DNA from 2 places in the Cellulosimicrobium sp. PMB13 genome. Region 2 is predicted to be linked to the other one. Evidence: riboswitches for the same ligand, from Rfam matches in the RefSeq annotation. Region 2 holds a riboswitch; the other holds the start of a gene.
What was found. Region 2 has a riboswitch for cyclic di-AMP ahead of V5D56_RS03575 (C40 family peptidase). Riboswitches for the same ligand answer to the same signal wherever they lie in the genome.
Positions count from the first base shown of each region.

Region 1: another riboswitch for cyclic di-AMP. It lies ahead of V5D56_RS19670 (C40 family peptidase); the one in region 2 lies ahead of V5D56_RS03575 (C40 family peptidase).

Region 1 covers NZ_CP145910.1:4,417,797-4,427,575, forward strand. Annotated here, with positions in the region: gene V5D56_RS19650 (ATP-binding cassette domain-containing protein) at 1-293, shown strand, start outside; gene V5D56_RS19655 (ABC transporter permease) at 293-1,141, shown strand; gene V5D56_RS19660 (cupin domain-containing protein) at 1,160-1,408, opposite strand; gene V5D56_RS19665 (universal stress protein) at 1,473-2,411, opposite strand; gene V5D56_RS19670 (C40 family peptidase) at 2,586-3,341, opposite strand; cyclic di-AMP (ydaO/yuaA leader) riboswitch at 3,392-3,552, opposite strand; gene V5D56_RS19675 (metal-dependent transcriptional regulator) at 3,754-4,464, opposite strand; gene serC (phosphoserine transaminase) at 4,612-5,769, shown strand; gene V5D56_RS19685 (MFS transporter) at 6,269-7,615, opposite strand; gene V5D56_RS19690 (MarR family winged helix-turn-helix transcriptional regulator) at 7,612-8,070, opposite strand; gene V5D56_RS19695 (hypothetical protein) at 8,178-8,642, shown strand; gene V5D56_RS19700 (DUF6270 domain-containing protein) at 8,662-9,402, opposite strand; gene V5D56_RS19705 (LCP family protein) at 9,399-9,779, opposite strand, start outside.
Region 2 covers NZ_CP145910.1:732,554-742,332, reverse strand. Annotated here, with positions in the region: gene V5D56_RS03615 (N-acetyltransferase family protein) at 1-479, opposite strand, end outside; gene V5D56_RS03610 (FAD-dependent oxidoreductase) at 489-1,907, opposite strand; partial or broken gene V5D56_RS03605 (ArsR/SmtB family transcription factor) at 1,991-2,366, shown strand; gene V5D56_RS03600 (hypothetical protein) at 2,400-2,906, shown strand; gene V5D56_RS03595 (DF family (seleno)protein) at 2,940-3,251, opposite strand; gene V5D56_RS03590 (hypothetical protein) at 3,350-3,823, opposite strand; gene V5D56_RS03585 (hypothetical protein) at 3,856-4,302, opposite strand; gene V5D56_RS03580 (heavy metal translocating P-type ATPase) at 4,299-6,656, opposite strand; gene V5D56_RS03575 (C40 family peptidase) at 6,767-7,564, opposite strand; cyclic di-AMP (ydaO/yuaA leader) riboswitch at 7,564-7,722, opposite strand; gene V5D56_RS03570 (F510_1955 family glycosylhydrolase) at 7,872-8,759, opposite strand; gene V5D56_RS03565 (DUF305 domain-containing protein) at 8,878-9,501, opposite strand; gene V5D56_RS03560 (DUF6153 family protein) at 9,600-9,779, opposite strand, start outside.

The sequences.
Region 1 (9,779 bases), 880 kb from region 2:
AGGGCGCGGTGCACGTGCGGCTCGCGGACTCCGCGCAGCGCGCACGCGCGGCGGAGATCGTCGGCTCCGTGCTGGGCACCGAGGTGTCGCTCGCCAACGATCCCTACGCCTTCTCGGCCCGCGTACCCGACGACGGCGCCACCTCGGTCGCGGGCCTCCTGCCCGCGCTGGGTGACGCAGGCATCACGGTCCCGGAGTTCACGCTCGGGCAGCCGAGCCTCGACGAGGTGTTCCTCGCCCTGACCGGCCAGCCGGTCGACGAACCGGACGAGCAGATCGAGGAGGTGGCCTGATGGCGACCGAACCCACCACTGCCGCGGAGCTGCGCGCCCCGGAGGCGAGCGCGCTGCGCGAGGCCGTCGCGCTCGAGCACCGCCCGAGCCGTCCCTCGCCCGTGTCGGCGACGCTCACGTACACCTGGCGCGCGCTGCTCAAGATCAAGCACGTGCCCGAGCAGCTGTTCGACGTCACCGTGTCGCCGATCATCTTCACGCTGATGTTCACGTACCTGTTCGGCGGCGCGCTCGCCGGCGACGTGCAGAGCTATCTGCAGTTCCTGCTGCCCGGCATCCTGGTCCAGGCCGTGCTCTTCACGACGATCTACACGGGCTACACGATGAACACCGACATCTCGAAGGGCGTCTTCGACCGGTTCCGCTCGCTGCCCGTGTGGCGGCCGGCGCCGATCGTCGGCGCGCTGCTCGGCGACACCGTGCGCTACACGATCGCGTCGGTGGTCACGCTCGCGCTCGGTCTGGTGCTCGGGTTCCGGCCGCCGGGCGGGGTCGTCGGGGTCGTGCTCGGTGTCCTGCTGCTGCTCGTCTTCTCGTTCGCGCTGAGCTGGGTCTTCACGGCGCTCGGTCTCGTGCTGCGCTCGCCGAACGCCGTCATGGGGACGTCGATGCTCGTGCTCATGCCGCTGACGTTCGCGTCGAACATCTTCGTCGACCCGTCGACCATGCCGGTGGTCCTGCAGCGCTTCGTGGAGATCAACCCGGTGACGCACCTCGTCACGGCCGTCCGCAGCCTCATGGCGGGCGAGCCCGACGTCGACGGGATCATGTGGGTGCTCGTCGCGTCCGTCGTGCTCACCGCGGTCCTCGCCCCGATCACGATGCGCCTGTACCGCAACCGCAGCTGACATCCGAGGCGTGCCCCGTCACGCCTCGGCGCCGGCGACCTCGATGCCGTCCGGAGCCTCCAGGATCGTCGCGACGACGTCCGTCAGCGCCCACGTCCGGTGAACTTCGCCCCTGCCCCAGTGGACGGCGTCACCGGCCTCCAGCTCGGCCTCGCCACCGTCCCCACCCTCGACGCGAGCCCGGCCGCTCACGACCGTCATCACCTGGTCGACCGTCGCCGCGTGTGCCCCGATGCTGCCTCCGGCACCGACGTGCTCGACGTGCAGGACCGCCGGCCCGGAGCGGGACCGCGACGCTCCACGGACCCGGCTGCGGTCCTGCCTCTGCGGCTCAGCCCGACTCGGCCCCGTCGTCGCACTTCTTCGTCACGACCATGACCGGGCACGCGGAGTGGTGCAGCACCGCCTGGCTCGTCGACCCGAGCAGCAGCCCGCGGAACCCACCGCGTCCACGAGAACCGACGATGATCAGGTCGGACGCCGTGGAGAACTCGGTGAGCAGCTCGGCGCCGGTCCCGTCGAGCACGATCCGCTTGATGGTCAGCCCGGGGTTCTCTGCCTCGTGGCGGGCGATGATGACGTTGAGGCCCTCTGTGACGTCGGCGAGCACCTGCTCGTGGTCGATGGACGCGGGGAGCCACGCCAGCAACCCGGCGCCCGCACCGACCGGTACCCCGGCGACCGCGACGAGCTCGGCGTCCCACGCGCGAGCCTGCCGGATCGCGTGCCGCAGGGCGATCTCCGCCGACGGCGAGCCGTCCACGCCCACGACGATGCGCCGCAGCGGGGTGACGACCGGCAGCTCCTCGGTCGCGGCGTCGTCGCCCTTGGTCCGCGCGCGGAACGGGACGACGACCGTGGGGCAGTGCGCGTGCGCCGGGAGCGCTGAGGACACGGTGCCGAGCAGTCGCTCGGTGAACCCGCCGCGACCGCGGGTGCCGACCACGACGAGCGAGTGGTCGCGGGACATCTCGACGAGCACACCCGCTGCGTCGCCCGTCGTGACCGTCGCGGTGACGCGCACCCCGGCGGCGTCGGCGCGTGCGCGCGCCTCCTCGAGCACCGCGCGGGCGCCCTCCTGGATCGCGCTGTCGTCGAGCGCGGCGTAGCCGCCGTCGAGGGACGCCGCGGTGAACGACGGCAGCGAGTAGGTGCAGACCACGTGGAGCGACCAACCGACGCGCAGGGCGTACGCGGCAGCCCAGTCGAGGGCGTGCAGGCTGGGTGCCGACCCGTCGACGCCGACCAGGACGGTTTCCGTGCGGGTCATCAGTGACTCTCCTCTCGACGGCCGCGTGCCGTCCGGCGACCGACGTCACCGAGGCGCCCTGGGCAGAACCTCCACCACAGGTCACGAACGAGTCAAGAATGCCACGAACCCCGCCCCTTCGCGACGACTCGCGGAGGGACGGGGCTCGGGTGACGTGCTGTGCTGCGCCTGCGATCAGGCGACGCGGATGAACGTCGGGTTCGACTGCCAGATCTGACGGAACTGGATGGTCTTGCCCGGACGCGGCGCGTCGATCTGCATGTTGTCGCCGGCGTAGATCGAGATGTGGCCCGGCGTCCAGATCAGGTCGCCCGGCTGCGCCTCGGAGCGCGGGACCTTGGTGCCGACGGAGCCCTGCGCGCCCGACGTGCGGGGAAGGCTGATGCCGACCTGCGCGTAGACGTAGCTCGTGAAGCCGGAGCAGTCGAAGCCGTCGGGCGTGGTGCCGCCGTAGACGTACGGGACGCCCACGTAGCGCGCCGCGATCGAGACGATCGTGCTGCCGTAGGCCGACGCCGGGACGGCGACCGCGGCCTCTTCCTGGGCAGGCGCCTCGGCCTCGGTCTGCGTCGACTGACGCTCCTGCGTGCGGCTGGTGCTCTGCATCCGCTCGACGACCGGCTCGGGCTCGGGCTCCGGCTCGGGGGCCGGCGTCACCGTCACCGGTGCAGCCTCGATCGAGAACGCCGCGTCAGCGGCGACCGTCACGGCCGGCGCGGCCTCGAGGGCCTGACGCGCCTGTGCGGTCAGGGCGCTGAGGTCGACGGAGTTGAGCTTCGGCTCCGAGTCGACGGGGGCGGCGGTCGCCGGGGCGGCGGCGCCGATCATCGAGACGATGAGACCGGAGGACGCGGCGACGACGGCGGTACGACGCCCGACGGTCGACATCTGGTCCGAGGCGGCCTGGGCGATGGTGCTGAGTGGCGTCATGGGACGCCGCGCCGCACGGTGGCGGGCGCGAGTCGTGCTCACGGTCACGTGTTGCCTCTCCTGGACGCCTGCGAGGTCAGCTGTCGGGTTCGGGTGGGAGAAACACCCGGCCTGACGGACCGAGGTCCGTCGGGCTTCACCCCAAGGACGCTGTCTCCAGCGCCCGGATTTGGGTCCCCCGTCCCTGTCGTCGGGTTGTCGTGAACCTCGGGCAGCGACAGGGTTAGGCGTTCCGCTCGAGGACTCCGCCGGACAGGTCTTCCGATGGAGCAGCACCGACCGTACAGGACACCCTGTCAAATGTCACGTTCCCATCACGACGTCTGGGGACCGCCGCGCGAGCCGGGACCTCGGGAGCAAGTTCTCCCAGGTCAGCGCGTCGTGGGAGCGCTACCCCGGCCAGGGACGCGAGTCAGGACCGGGTGACGAACAGGTGACGAGCGATCTCGTCGGGCAGGTCCAGGACGAGCTCGGAACCCTTGCCCTGGACCACGAGCCCGCCGACCGCCTGTCGCACCACGAGCGTCCGCCGCGGGAGCACCCCCGCCTCCGCGAACCGGGCCAGGAGCTCGATGTCCACCTGGATCGGCTCGGCGATGCGCTGCAGGACGACCTCGACCTCGTCGTCGCCCGCCGCGCGGCGCTGCGCGACGTACGTGGGCAGCGGCACGACCCCGTCGAGGAACTCCACGCCCTCGAACTGCTCTCCCAGCTCGGCCAGCCCCGGGATCGGGTTCCCGTACGGGTCGAAGTGCGGGTGGTCGAGCAGCCCGATGAGACGCTCCTCGACGAGCTCGCTCATGACGTGCTCCCACCGGCACGCCTCGGTGTGCACGTGCTCCCAGTCGAGCTTGATGACGTCCGTGAGCAGGCGCTCCGCGAGGCGGTGCTTGCGCATCACGCGCGTCGCCTTGTCGTTCCCCGCGGGCGTGAGCTCGAGGTGCCGGTCCCCCGTCACGACGACGAGGCCGTCGCGCTCCATGCGCGCGACCGTCTGCGACACCGTGGGGCCCGAGTGCCCGAGGCGCTCCGCGATGCGCGCGCGGAGGGGGGTGATGCCCTCCTCGACGAGCTCGTAGATCGTCTTCAGATACATCTCGGTGGTATCGATCAGATCGGTCACGTCGCGCTCCTGTCGTCCGTCGGCTGGGGGACAGTCTATGGCGATCCCCTGACGACTTCCGGGGAGAATCCCGGAAGAACGAGCGCCGTCGGACGACGTCCCCGGACGCCGCGGAACCCGCACCTCGCGCGCGCGTAGGGTGACGCTGTGACCGAGCCCGCATCGCCTGCCGCCACCACCGCCCAGATCACGATCCCCGCGGACCTGCTCCCGGCCGACGGCCGGTTCGGGTCCGGACCGAGCAAGGTCCGCGCCGCCCAGGTGCGTGCGGTGTCCGACGCCGGCGCCTCGCTCCTCGGCACGTCCCACCGCCAGGCGCCGGTGAGGTCGCTCGTGCGCCGCACGCGCGAAGGGCTCGCGGAGCTCTTCGACCTCCCCGAGGGGTACGAGGTCGTCCTCGGCAACGGCGGCTCCACGACGTTCTGGGACGTCGCGACGGCCTGCCTCGTGCGCCGCAAGGCGCAGCACGCGGCGTTCGGCGAGTTCGGCGCGAAGTTCGCGGCGGCGACGACGGCGGCCCCGTTCCTCGACCCGTCGCAGGTGATCACGGCCGCCCCGGGCACGGTCGCCCACCCCGAGCCCGCGGACGACGTCGACGTGCACGCCTGGCCGCACAACGAGACGTCGACCGGAGCCATGGCACCGGTGCGTCGCGTCGCCGGCTCGCGTGAGCGCGGCGCGCTGACGCTCGTCGACGCGACGTCGGGCGCGGGGGCGCTGCCCGTGGACGTGGCGGAGACCGACGTCTACTACTTCGCCCCGCAGAAGGTCTTCGGGTCCGACGGCGGCCTGTGGCTCGCGCTGTGCTCGCCCGACGCGCTCTCCCGGGCGGAGGAGATCGAGTCGAGCGGGACGCGCTGGGTGCCCGAGTCGCTGTCGCTGCGCACCGCCGCGGCCAACTCGCGCCAGGACCAGACCCTCAACACCCCGGCCGTCGCGACGCTCGTCATGCTCGCCGAGCAGGTCGAGTGGCTCGTCGCCCAAGGCGGCCTCGCGTGGGCCGCGGCGCGCTCCGCCGAGTCCGCGGCCCACCTCTACGGCTGGGCCGAGGCCCGCGAGTGGGCCACGCCCTTTGTCGCGGACCCCGCCGAGCGCTCGACCGTCGTCGGCACGATCGACCTCGACGACGGAATCGACGCCACGGCGGTCGTCGCGACGCTCCGCGCGAACGGCATCCTCGACGTCTTCCCCTACCGCAAGCTCGGCCGCAACCAGCTCCGCGTCGCCATGTTCCCCGCCATCGACCCCGACGACGTCCGCGCCCTCACCGCGTGCGTCGACCACGTCGTCGACCGCCTGGCCTGACGGCAGCGCCTCGACGGTCGCCGCGAGATAGCGACGCACGGCCGAGATAGCGACGCACAGGGCTTTTAACCCGGGTTCCGTGCCCGTACGTCGCTATCTCGGCGCCCGGCTGCCGCGCCGTCACCTCGGGCGTCGGGTGCTCGTCACCACCGCGGGTGGGGCGGCGTCGGTGCTCGGGCTGCCGCGCCGTCACCTCGGGCGTTCGGCCGTGCGTCTCCGCGCGCGGCTTGACGCCCTTCGCATCCGACGCCGCCCCACCCGCTCGTCTGTCGTGTCGCCTCGTCCGCCCTGCCGTCGCGCCACCCGCTCGTCCGTCGTGTCACCAGGCTCGCCGACTCGCGAGGTGACCTGACGAGGGCGGTCGGGGGCGCTCGCGCCGGGTCGTGGCGGGTCTGGCGGGAGCGGCGCGAGGAACGAGCGACGCGGATGGTAGACCCGGCGCGAGCGCCCCCGACCGCCACCCGACCGCACCACGCGGGCTGTGGCAGCAGAACCAGCCTCAGGCGGCGCGGACCGCTTCCTCGGCGTCCTCGACCCCGAGGCGACGCTTCGTCTCCGCACGGGCGCCGGTCTCGACCGGGGTGCCGACGTCGAGGTAGCGCACGAGCAGGTGCGGCCGCTGGAGCACTCGGTAGCGCACCTCGAGGTGCCAGTTCCGCACGGCCCACACGGCCGCGCCGACGGCGACGAGCGCCGCGGTGATGGACCCGATCCCGATGGCCCAGCGCGGGCCCCAGGCCTCGGCGACCCAGCCGACCAGCGGTGACCCGACCGGCGTCGCACCGAGGAACACGATCATGTAGAGCGACATGACGCGCCCGCGCATGACGGGGTCGACGGACATCTGGATGGTCGAGTTCGCGGCGGTCATCATGGTGAGCGACGCGAGCCCGACGGGGATGCACGCGACGGCGAAGCTCGCGTAGGTCGGCATGAGGGCCATGACGCCGGTCGCGACGGCGAACCCGAAGGCCGAGCCGATGACGAGGCGCACGCGCGGTCGTTCGCGCCGCGCGGCGAGCAGCGCGCCGGTGAGGGAGCCGATGGCGAGGATCGAGCCGAGGATGCCGTACTCCCCCGGGCCCATGCCGAACTCGACCTTGGCCATCATCGCGGAGGTGAGCTGGAAGTTGAGCCCGAACGTCGAGACGACGCCGACGACGACCATGATGACGATGATGTCGGTCCGGCCGCGCACGTACCGGATGCCCTCGCGGATCTGGCCCTTCTGCCGGGGGGCGCTCGGCATGGTGTGCAGCTCGCGCGTGCGCATGTAGCCGAGCGCGAGGATCGTCGCGGCGAAGGTGACGCCGTTGATGACGAAGATCCACCCCGAGCCGACGACGGCGATGAGCAGCCCGGCGACGCCGGGTCCCACGAGGCGCGCGGCGTTGAACGACGCGCTGTTGAGCCCGACGGCGTTGGACAGCTTGTCGGCGGGGACCATCTCGGCGACGAACGTCTGGCGCACGGGGTTGTCGAACGCGGACACGACGCCCAGCAGCGTCGCGAACACGTACACGTGCCAGAGCTGGACGTGGCCGGAGAGCACGAGCGCACCGAGGCCGAGCGCGAGCAGGCCCATCGCGCTCTGGGTGGCCATGAGGAGCCGACGGCGCGGGAGCCGGTCCGCGAGGACGCCCGCCCAGGCGGACAGCGCGAGGACGGGCGCGAACTGCAGCGCGGTGACGACGCCGACGGCGATGCCGGACTCGTCCGTGAGATCGGTGAGGACGAGCCAGTCCTGCGCGACGCGCTGCATCCAGGTGCCGATGTTGGCGACGAGCGCGGCGCCGAACCAGACGCGGTAGTTGAAGTACTTCAGGGAGGAGAACGTCGCGCTCATCGGGCGGCGATCCTGATCAACAGCTCACTGGCGCGGGCCAAGGTCTCTCTCTCGTCGGGGGTGAGGGTGGTCAGCTGCTGCGTGAGCCACGCGTCGCGGCGGCGCCGCGTCTCCTTGACCTCGTGCACGCCGGCGTCGGTCAGGCGGACGACGACCTGGCGGCGGTCGGTCTCGTGCTCGACCTTCTCGACGAGACCGAGCTCGACGAGGCGGTTGACGGCCCGGGTCATGGACGGCGGGCGGACGCGCTCGTGCTCGGCGAGCGCGCCGGGCGACATGGCGCCGTGCTTGTGCAGGACGGTGAGGACGCCGAACTGCCCTTCAGGGAGGTCGGCCTCGCCGCGCTGCGAGCGCAGCCGGCGGGAGATGCGCGTGAGCGCCACGCGGAGCTCGCCGCCGAGGGTGGCGGGCCGGCACTGGCTCCTGGTCGGGGCAGTGGGGTCCGCAGCAGGCATGATCATTACCCTAACTCATTACCTCGGGTAATGAAAGTAGTCGACGCCCCGGCAGGGTCACCGAGCAGGCGTCCGAGACGTCCCGCTCGTCCGCTATGGTGTGCGCCGTGCACCACGAACTGACGCTCGCCGAGACCCTCCACGCGCTCGGGCTCCTGGGCAAGAAGCTGCCCTCGTTCATCACCTCCGTGTCCGGGCGCGGTGACGAGCTCGACCTCGTCGTGGACCCGCGTCAGGTCAAGCGCCTGCCGGCACCGCTCAAGCTCGCGACCCGCGTCGCCCCGACGGCGCGCGCACGGCTCCGCGTGGAGCGCTTCGCCGACGGCGTCGCGACGATCGCGGTCGACGCGAGCGCGGGCGGCCTGCCCGCGCACAAGCTGCTCGGTCTCGCCGCGAGCCGCATCGAGTCCGTCGTCGCGGCCAAGGGTCTGCCTGCGGGCTCGGTCCGGGTACTGCCCGACGCCCGGATCGCGCTCGACGTGCAGCGCCTCGTCCAGCGGACCGACCCCGGGGTGCGCATCACCGACGTCGCGTTCAAGGACGGCATCGTCGTCATCGACGGAGTCGCCTGACTCCTCCGGGCAGGCGGCGTCAGCCCCGGCCCGACGTCGCGTCGTCGAGCAGGTCCAGGAACGCGCGGTAGTAGTCCTCGACGTAGTGGACGGGCGACGCGCCCCACCGATGCCCGGGGTCGCCCAGGAGGTAGCGGTCCGGCACGCGCAGGAACCGTCGCTCCGGGAGGTCCTTGCGCATCCGCGCGTACAGATACGTGAGGGTGCGGTTCGCCGCCTCCACGCGCGCGTGGTCGAACGTCGTCCCGTCGGCGCTCGCGTGCGCCCATCGCGCCTCGTGCACGACGACGCGGCCCAGGCGGCCGTGCGCCGTCGCCGTCTCGACGAAGTCGGCCCAGCCGGCCTCCCAGCGCACGAGGAAGTCCGGGGACCCGGACTCCACGCGGGTTCCCGTCGTCGCGTCTCCCCCGGCGTGCAGGAACTCCAGCGACCGGGTGGCGACCCCGCCGTCCGCGGACACGACGAGGTCGTACTGCTCGTCGACGAGGTCCACGACCACCACGTCGGCGCCGGTCGTCGCGAGCTGCCGCCGGAAGGACTTGTCCTGGTCGCGCGCGACCATGCGGCGCTGGAACGGCGACTCCACGCGCGCGAGGTCCACCCCGTCCACGCCGCGCGGCGCGAACGCCGACGCCAGCGAGCTGCGCGCGTAGTAGTCCGCGAGGCGGTACCGCTCGTCCTCCAGCGCGAACGCGTCACGCGTGACGCAGCTCCCGTGGATCAGGACGCTCCGCGTCCCGTCGCCCGACCCGGAGGTCACTTCACCGTCGGGGGCAGGACCTCGAGCGCCGCGGCGTTCTGGGCGAGGTAGTCGGCGACGGTGTCGCTGGCCATCGACGCCATCAGCGGGTCGAGCGCGGCGCGGTCGAGCACGACGATCGACTGCCCGTCCGGGCTGCGCCCGGTACCGGAGTTGGGCGCCGTCATGAACGTGACGTCGTTGGTGCTCAGGCCGCGAGCGCTCATGTAGAGGGTGCGCATCTCGTCGATGGTCAGGCCCTCGTCGGCGGCGACCGACTCGCTCACCGCGGTGAAGAAGCGCGTCATCATCGCGACGTCGTTGCGGTTGTTGTTGATCTTGCCGAGCATGGCGCGCATCCAGTTCTGCTGGCGCTGGACACGGCCGAAGTCGCCGTT
Region 2 (9,779 bases):
GTCTTCTGCAGCAGGCTCGTGCCGAGCCACCGGTCGAACTTGCGGCCCACGCGTTCGAGCCGTCCCGCGTCGGTGAACCCGGCCCGGCGGTGCAGCGCCAGCGACGCGTCGGTGTCGCCGTCGGCGACGACCGCGATCACCTCCCGCGCCCCGGCCTCCGCGGCGTCGGTGAGCACCTGGTCGAGCAGCCGGGTCCCGATCCCGCGCCCGGTCGCGGCCGGGTCGAGGTAGATCGTGTCCTCGACCGTGTGCGCGTACGCCGGACGCGGGCGCCACGGCCCCACGTACGCGAACCCGGACACGGCGCCGTCGAGGTCGACGACCAGGAACGGCCAGCCCGCACCCTGCAGGACCTCGAGCTTGTCCGCCCACTCGCCTTCACCCGGTGGGGTGAGCTCGAACGTCGCGGTCGACGTCACCACGTAGTGGTCGTAGATGCGCGCGACCCCCGCCATGTCGGCGGGGGTCGCGCTCCGCACGGTCAGGGCTCACGCGTCCAGACCGTCGCCCGAACGCCCGTGCACGACACCCGTGGCAAACCCCACCCCGACGGGCGCCCCGAGGCCGAGCGTGACGAGCTGCGGCTCGGTCGGCGCGGTGCCGCAGCACGACCCGCCCGCGCTCTCGCCGTCGGCCTCCAGGGCGAGGTCGGACGAGCAGACGCCCGTCGCAGGCAGGTTCAGCTCGACCGCGTCCGCCGCCGCGCGGTCCCCGGCCAGCGCCGCCGCGATCGAGCGCACCTGCTCGTACCCCGTCGCGAGGAGGAACGTCGGTGCGCGGCCGTAGGACTTCATGCCGGCGAGGTAGAACCCGTCGTCCGGGTGGGACAGGACCTGCTCGCCGTGCGGGGGCACGGTGCCGCACGAGTGCTGGTTCGGGTCGATCAGCGGGGACAGCGCGGTCGGAGCCTCGACGACGGGGTCGAGGTCCAGGCGCACCTCGCGCAGCATGTCGAGGTCCGGTCGGAACCCGGTCGCGTTGACGATCTGGTGCACGTCCAGGTTCAGCGCCCCGTCGCGCGCCGTGCCCAGGACCTGCACGGAGTCCCCGTCCGGGACGAGGCGCTCGATCGAGACCCGGGTGAGCAGGGTCAACCTTCCCGCCTCCACGGCCGCCCGCAGCCGCGTGCCGAGCAGCCCGCGCGCGGGGAGCTCGTCGTCGGTTCCACCGCCGAACAGGCGCCGCGCCGACCCGCCGCGGATCGCCCACGTGACCGTGGTGCCCGGCTCCGCCTCGGAAAGCTCGACGAGGCTCAGCAGCGTGTTCGCGGCCGAGTGCCCCATCCCGACGACGAGCGTGTCCCGGCCGGCGAACCGGTCGCGCTGCGACCCGAGGACGTCGGGCAGCGGCCCGGTCACGAAGCGGGCCGCCTCGGCCTCGCCCGCGGCCGGGAGACCCGAGACGCCCAGCGGGTTCGACGTCGAGAACGTGCCCGACGCGTCGATCACCGCGCGCGCCAGCACGTCCGCGACCCGTCCGTCCGGGCCGACCGTGCGCACCCGGTAGCCGCTCCGCTCGCGCCCGAGGGAACGCGTCTTGTCCGCGCCGTCGCGCGCGACGGCCAGGACCCGCGTCCCGGTGCGCAGCCGCGCGGAGAGCTGCGGCGTCGCGGCCAGCGGCGCCAGGTAGCGCCCGACGAGCTCGCCACCGGTCGGCAGCGTGTCCGGGTCCGGCTCGGCCCAGCCCGTCGGCTCCAGCAGACGACGCGCCGCGGCGTCGACGTCGTACCGCCACGGGGAGAACAGCCGCACGTGGCCCCAGGAGGCGATCGCCGAACCTGGGCCGTCACCTGCCTCGAGGACCAGCGGCTCCAGGCCGCGCTCCAGCAGGTGCGCCGCCGCCGCCAGGCCCACCGGGCCCGCACCGATCACCACGACCGGCAGCTCGTCTCGCACTACCTCGCCCATCACGCCTCCTCGCATCGACAAACTTCGATCAAAGACAGGACGCCAACGTATCCATAAACGTCGATGAGTGGCAAGATGGGGGGATGACGACCACCGCGCTCACCCTCGAGGCACCGGACACCTCTGCGAGGGGCGGGTGCTGCGCGCCGCTCGTGCGCCGACGCCGCCGACCCCGAGACCGCGCGCGACCTGGCCCGCGTGTTCAAGGCGCTCGGCGACCCTACCCGGGTGCAGCTGCTGTCGATCGTCGCCGCGCACGACGGCGGCGAGGCGTGCGTGTGCGACCTCACCGACCCCGTCGGTCTGGCCCAGCCCACGGTCAGCCACCACCTCAAGATCCTCGTCGAGGCCGGCCTTCTCCACCGCGAGCAGCGTGGGCGCTGGGCCTACTTCTCCCTGGTCCCCGGCGCGCTCAGCCAGCTCGCGACCTCGCTCACCGAGACAGCCCCGAGCAGCTGACCGAGCAGTACCACGCGCCTCCTGGAGGCGGCCGTGATGGACATCCCAGGCCTACCGGAGCCGGACGCGGGCCCGATCTTCGACCTCGCGCTGCTGGTGCACATTGCTGCCGGGCTGACTGCGGTCCTCGCGGGTCTGGTGGCGATGGTCGCGCCCAAGGGTAGGCGGTGGCACGTCGGGGCAGGGCGAGTCTTCCTCGGCGGGATCGCCGCCCTCTTCGGCTCCATGGTCGTCATGGTGGCGATCCGCTGGCCCGCCACCATCCACCTGGCCGCGCTCGGGGGCGTCGCGCTGACCGCCGCGGCCCTCGGGTGGCGCAACCGGCGCCGCCGCGGCAGCGACCGTGCGCACATCGCGTGGATGGCCCTGGCCTACATCGCGATGCTGACCGCGTTCTACGTCGACAACGGACCACACCTACCGATCTGGGAACGGCTGCCCGCCTGGTCGTTCTGGGTCCTGCCCGCGGCGATCGGGACACCGCTCACAGTGCGGGCGATGCGACGCCACCGCCCACACCACCCGACCGACTCGCGTTAACCGGCGCCGACACCGTAGGTCGGTCGAGCTCGGTCAGCGCGCGGCCCGGGCCGCGACAGCGGCGGCCAGCGCCTCGTCGTCGGGAACACCGCGCAGACCTGCGCTCGTGGGGTAGACGCGGCACGCCACACCAGGACGAGCCCCCGGCAGGGGGAACACGTCCTGCCCGTCGACGTGGAACGACGGCGACCCGTGGAAGCCGTACCTCTGGGCCTGGTCGTCGTCAGTGATGACTACGGTGGCGATCGGCACATCGATGCCGGCCCGGTCCAGGGCCCGGCGCAGCGCGTCCCGGGCGGGTGCCTCGTTCGGGCACGCGTCGACGACCTGAAGCTCAACCTTCATCTGTCCATCCTCTCTCGCTCTGCAAGTGGTGCTGTGGATTTCGTGGCCGTACATCGCTCACCTCGCCTGCGAGGCGTCGCGCGTCGCAATGGACGCTGTCAGGCGATTGGGTGCCAGGTTCGGTCGGGAGCCTCGAACTCGTACGCAGTCGCATCGTGGAAGTCGTCGGTCACGCGAACGTCGAGGATCCAGCCGCTGTCGTCTGCGGTCAGGGTGCGCCACGGTTCACCCGATTGCCGGGTTCGGGCGGTGGTGATGCCTGCGGCTCGGATTGCCGCGAAGTGCAGTCGTGGTCCCTGCCCGTACTGCGGGGCGGCGCTTCCGACGTGGATCGTGTGCTCGGCCGCCAGGTCCAGCAGCGTGCTCGAGTAGTCCGCGCGTGCTCCCGCCGTCGTGCACATGTAGAGCAAGCCCCATGCGCCGTGAGGGTCGGCCCGCACGAGCACGACTGCGGCGCTGTTGCGGACGTGGTGCGCGATGATGCGCTCGTCCGCTGGGGCGCCGTCGACGACCGCCCGGGCATGGTTCCGAGCGCTCTCGAGGTCGATCTCCTCCCACACCGGGTCCGCCATCCCAGCAGCCTTCCATCGGGCGGGCGGGCCCGCTACACACCGGCGTTGACGTCTGCCGACCCCGGGGCGCGGTCGGGCGGCACCTGTTGCTGGAGGTGCAGCACGAGGGGACGCAGAGGTTCGGGCAGAGGAGCGATCCCAGGGCCTCCCGCGCTCAGCCAGCCCTGCAGCTCGGTGGTGAGGTCCTCGCCAGCGAGGCGCTCGAACCAAACCGGTCGTTGCCTCGCCCGCACATCAGGTATGGGTCGCACGACGAGAATGTCTCCACGTTCACACGCGTCGAGGCAGTCCACGACTGTCAGGCGCGCGTGACCGCTTGCCGCGATCTCGCGGACCCGCTCGAGCTGGCCGCCGGGGCGGGGGTCGTCTTCCCCCAGGGTCTCGCCGGCGCACAGGCGGCAAGCGGTCAGGCCGGGGACGGCGCGCCGCGCGCCGCCGGTGGGCGGCTGCGCGCGGGCGCCCGATGGGTGAGTGGTCATGGGTGAACGTCCTGGTGTTCGGCACCGACGGCGGGCTGGCGAAGGATGGCCCGGGTGCTCGTCTCGGGGCGCAGGTCAAGACGTCGCAGGAGCTGGGCGTTGAGCGCGACGACGACGGTCGATGCGGACATGAGCAGTGCACCGACAGACATCGGCATGACGAAGCCGATGGGCGCGAGCACTCCAGCGGCGAGCGGGACGGAGATCAGGTTGTACCCCGCTGCCCACCACAGGTTCTGCTTCATCTTGCGGTAGCTCGCCCGCGACAGCTCGATGACCGACAGCACGGATCGAGGGTCGTCGCTGGCGAGGATGACTCCGGCCGAGGCGATCGCGACGTCGGTGCCAGCACCGATCGCGATGCCGACGTCCGCCTGAGCCAATGCCGGGGCGTCGTTCACGCCGTCTCCGATCATCGCGACCTTGCGGCCTTCGCGCTGCAGCTGCTGGACCTTGGCTGACTTGTCTTCGGGCCGCACGCCGGCGAAGTACCGCTCGATGCCGAGCTCGTTGGCGACGGACGCCGCCACAGCCTCGGCGTCGCCGGTGATCATCACGACCTGCACGCCACGCTGGTTCAGCGCGGCAACCGCCTCGCGGGACTCGGTGCGTATCTCGTCGGCCAGGCGCAGAGCTCCCGCGACCTGCCCGTCGATGAGGACGTGCAAGATGATCGCTCCCGACTCGCGCCACCGATCGGCGCTCGCCAGCTCCTGGACGGACCGCTCGTGCAGGAGGTTGGGCCCGCCGACCTCCACGCTGCGGCCCGAGACGGTCGCGCGCACTCCCACCGCCGGGGACGACTGGAAGTCCTGAGCGGACGCCACGGGCAGGCCCTTGTCACGGGCGGCGCGGACGATGGCCCGGGCGAGCGGGTGCTCGGAGTCGGACTCCGCGGCTGCCGCCAGCGCGAGAACGGTGTCCCCGTCGTGGTCGTCAGTCACCTCGACGCCGGTCACAGTGGGCTCGCCCTTGGTCAGGGTGCCGGTCTTGTCGAACAGCACCGCGTCGACGGTGCGCATGCTCTCCAGCGCGAGCCGGTCCTTGATCAGGACGCCGCCGCGCGCCGCGCGCTCGGTCGCGATGGAGACCACGAGGGGGATCGCCAGGCCCAGGGCGTGAGGGCAGGCGATGACGAGGACGGTCACCGTGCGGATCACGGCGTCGTCCGGCATCCCGAGGACGGTCCATGCCGCAGCGGTGAGCACCGCGGCACCGAGGGCGAACCAGAACAGCCACCCAGCTGCGGTGTCCGCCAGACGCTGGGCGCGCGAGCTGGAGTTCTGCGCCTCGGTGACCAGGCGCTGGATGCCGGCCAGTGCCGTGTCCTGCCCGACCGCGGTGACCTGCACCCGCAGCCCCGAGTCGGTCGCGACGGTGCCGGCCACGACCACGTCACCGTTGCTGCGGCGCACGGTGCGCGACTCACCGGTGATCATCGACTCGTCCATGCTCGCGGCGCCGTCCACGACCTTGCCGTCGGCCGGGACCCGGCCACCGGGGCGGACCACGACCACGTCTCCCACGCGCAGGTCGCCAGGCGCCACGGTGACGAAGTCATCGCCCTCGACCCGCTCAGCCTCGTCCGGCAGCAACGCGGCCAGGGAGTCCAGGGCGGAGGTCGTCTGCGCCAGGGACCGCATCTCGATCCAGTGGCCGAGCAGCATGATCACGATCAGCAGCGCGAGCTCCCACCAGAAGTCGAGCTGGTGGTCGAGCAGGCCCAGGCTCGCGCCCCACGAGGCGACGAACGCGACGGTGATCGCCAGGCCGATGAGCAGCATCATCCCGGGCTTGCGCGAGCGGACCTCCGAGACCGCGCCCGTCAGGAACGGGCGCCCGCCCCACACGTACATCACCGTGCCGAGCACCGGAGAGACCAGACCAAGACCTGGCACGTCGGGCAGCTCGTACCCGAGGATCATCGCGAACATGCTCGACGTCGCAACCACCGGGACCGCCAGGACGAGCATGATCCAAAACAGCCGGCGGAACTGCCCGACGTGATCACCATGCCCACCATGCCCACCATGCCCACCATGCCCACCATGCCCACCGTGGCTCTGGTGGCCCTCGTGGCCCTCGTGGCCCTCGTGGCTCTCGTGGCCCTCGTGGCTCTCGTGGCCCTCGTGGCCGGCGGGCTCAGGGTGCCCGCCGTGGCTGCCGTGCTGCGCATGCTCGTGGCCCTGGCTGTGCCGATCGGCGCGTCCAGGGTGCACCTCGCCGTGGTGGCCCGGGTCGGGCGCACCACCCGAGGGGGCCCGGTCGTCGCCGTCGGCGTCGACGGAGGCTGGTGCGGGGTGGTGATGATGGGCCGTGCTCGGTCCATGCTCGTCGTGACCGTGAGGCTTCATGATCGACCTTCCTCTCCTGACAGTGCGACCGGGTACGACAGCACACTATACCCCCTAGGGGTATTCCCCGCGACGAAGGGCCCCACCTGGCTGGTGGGGCCCTTCACGCGTCAGCCGACGCGGATGTACGTCGGGTTGGACTGCCAGATCTGCCCGTAACGGACGGTCTTGCCAGGTGAGGGTGCCTCGATCTGCATGTTGTCCCCGGCGTAGATGCCGATGTGGCCCGGGCTCCAGATCAGGTCACCGGGTTGTGCCTGGTCGCGGGAGATGACGGTGCCGGCATACCGCTGCTCGGAGGACGTGCGGGGCAGGTTGATGCCGACCTGGGCGTACACGTAGGACGTGAACCCGGAGCAGTCGAACCCTGCCGGTGTGGTGCCGCCCCACTGGTAGGGCACGCCGAGGTACTGCATCGCGACGCTGACCACGCTCGAGCCCGCCGCGGACGGCGGAGCTTCGACGGGGGCCTGGGCCGCACCGGTGCCTGCCTGCTCTTGCGGAGCGGGAGCGCGCTCCTGGCTGCGGGACGAGCGGTCCTGGCGTTCCGGCTCCGGCTCCGGCTCAGGTTCGGGCTCGGGGGCGGGGGTGACCGCGACCGGTGCCTGTTCGATCACGAACGCGGCGTCGGCTGAGACGGTGACCGCTGGGGCGGCGCTGAGCGCCTGGCGGGCCGGCTCGGTCAGCGCGCTCAGGTCGACGCTGGAGACGGCCTTGGGGCGGTCGGTGTTCGGTGCGGCGCTGGCCGGTGCCGCGAACACCGACACGAGCAGGCCAGATCCGGCCGCGAGCAGGGCGCCCTTGCGGGCGGTGTTTGCTGCTCCTTCCTGGGCTGCGCGGGCTATCGGGGTCAGGGGTGTGATGGGTCGGTGGGAGGCGCGGTGGCGTCCCGGCTTTCGTGCGGTCATGGTGTTCTCCTTCGCGCCTGCGGGGTGAGCTGTCGGGTTCGGATCGGAGAGTGACCCGGCCTCACCGCTGGGTGCGGTGCGACTTCACCCCGAGGACACCGTGGTGCCCGGTTGAGTGGTTCCCCCGTCCCTGTCATGGGTGTTGGAGGTGTGGTCCAAGAGGTGACAGGGTTCGGCGCTCTCTTGGATCCCTCGCGGATGTCCCGCGAGGAGCATGGGGTGGTTCGCCGCGCGCGACCGTGCGGGCACGGGCGGATCGCGGCAGGTGGGACAGTTCTGGTCTCTCGGCGCGCGGCCGGCCGGCGTCTCACCCGGTCTCCTGGCCGAGCACCGGGTCCCAGCTCGCGCCGAGGTCGCGGCTGGTGAACAGGCCGGTGTCGGTGACGATGACAATCCACGGCTGGTTCCCGGGGCTGTCGTCGGGCACGTAGGTCATGGCCTGCACCTGGCCGGGAGCGGTTCCGTGCGCGGTCCAAGGCTCCAGGCCAGGGGTGCTGGTCCACACGGTGCCGTTGGGGTCCAGGCCGATCAGCTCGGCCCCGAGCCCTGCCTCGACGAGCGCGAGGGTGGGTGCGTCCCGGTCCGGGGTGAACGTCTGTCCCCCGTCGTGGCTGAGCTGCAGGCCGGCCGGTGTGGTGACCAGGACGGTGTCCGGGTCGCCGTCCATGACGTGCACGTCGCGAGCCGGCACGGTTGCCCCCGGTGTCCAGGTCGCTCCGGAGTCGTCGCTGATCAGCAGGCGGGAGGTAGCCGAGTCCAGCCCGACGACGCGCACGGCGCCCGCGTCGGTGGTCGCGGTGCTCAGCGCATGGAAGTCGACCTCCCCAGTCAAGGAGACCTGCTCCCAGGTCGCGGCACCGTCGGCGCTGCGGATCAGGCCCAGGTTGGGTGCCTTCAGGTCGGTCTGCTCCCCCGGCGCGGGATGGCCGGAGGCGTAGATGGTGCCGTCGACCGCGAGGGTCATGCCCATCGTGTCCTGTCGGCCTTCTCCGGCCCGCTCCGGTCGTGCTGGTTCGTCGCTGAACGGGTCCGGCACGGTCCACACCCCGGTGTGGGTCGCGACCAGGATGGTGTGGTCGACCGGGTCGACCTGCACGTCGTGCACGTGGCCGAACTCGGCCACGTCCTGCGGCGTCTGGCTCGTGGGGGTGTTGGCAGGCGGCGGGGACGGGGTGCAGGCAGCCAGCAGCAGCACGCTTCCTGCTGCTGCCCACTCGCTCGCCCATCTCTTCAGGGCAGGGTTCATCGAGGCAGTCCTTCGGCAAAGGACCCGCGGTGCGTGCGCGACGCAGTGCACGCCCCGCGGGCGAGGGTCACAACGAGGCGAGCAGGTCTTCCATGGTGGAGATCTCGGCCTGCTGGGTGTCGACGATCTGCTGCGCCATCGCGACAGCGTCCTCGTTCTTGCCCTCGTCCACCTCGGTCTGAGCCATCTCGATGGCGCCCTGGTGGTGGACGATCATCTGCTCGAGGTACAGGCGCCCTGCCTCGGCGCCCTGCGCGTCCTGCAGGGCCTGCATGTCCTCGTCGCTCATCATCCCGTCCATGGACCCGTGGTCCATGGAGCCCATCGAGTCGGACTCCGGCAGCGGCGAGCCCCACTCCTCGAGCCAGGTCGTCAGCTGCGCGATCTCGGGTCCCTGGGCGTCCTTGATCTGGTTCGCCAGGTCGGTGATCTGAGGGTCGACGCCCTCCTTGGCCACGATGACGTCGGACATCTCGATCGCCTGCTCGTGGTGAGGAATCATCATCTGGGCGAAGTCAACATCCTGCTGGTTGAACCAGTCGCCCTCTGCCGGGCTCTCCTGATCCCCGGCCTCGGTCGAGGGGGACATCGACGCCATGTCGTGCCCAGGCTCCTCGTCGTTCGAGCACGCCGCAAGACTCGCGGCGGTCACCAGCGCGATCGCTGGAACAAGCACACGCTTGAAGTTCATGGGAAAGGACCTCTCAACTCAGCACCTAGAAACCACACACGGGCCCCACAAGAAGGGGGCGTGAAACGGTCGACGCGCGCGTCGACAGCGTGCAGTTCCTACGTCCGAGAGATCCCCAGGACGTGCAGCGACGGTGCGCCGCCGGCGACCATCGGTGTCCGGCCAGCCTCGACCAGGGGCGACCACACCGGAGCAAGACGCGCCAGCAGGCTCGCTCCCGGGCGCGTGAAGGCCAGCAGCGCGACCAGCACCATCAAGCACATGGCCGACGCCATCTC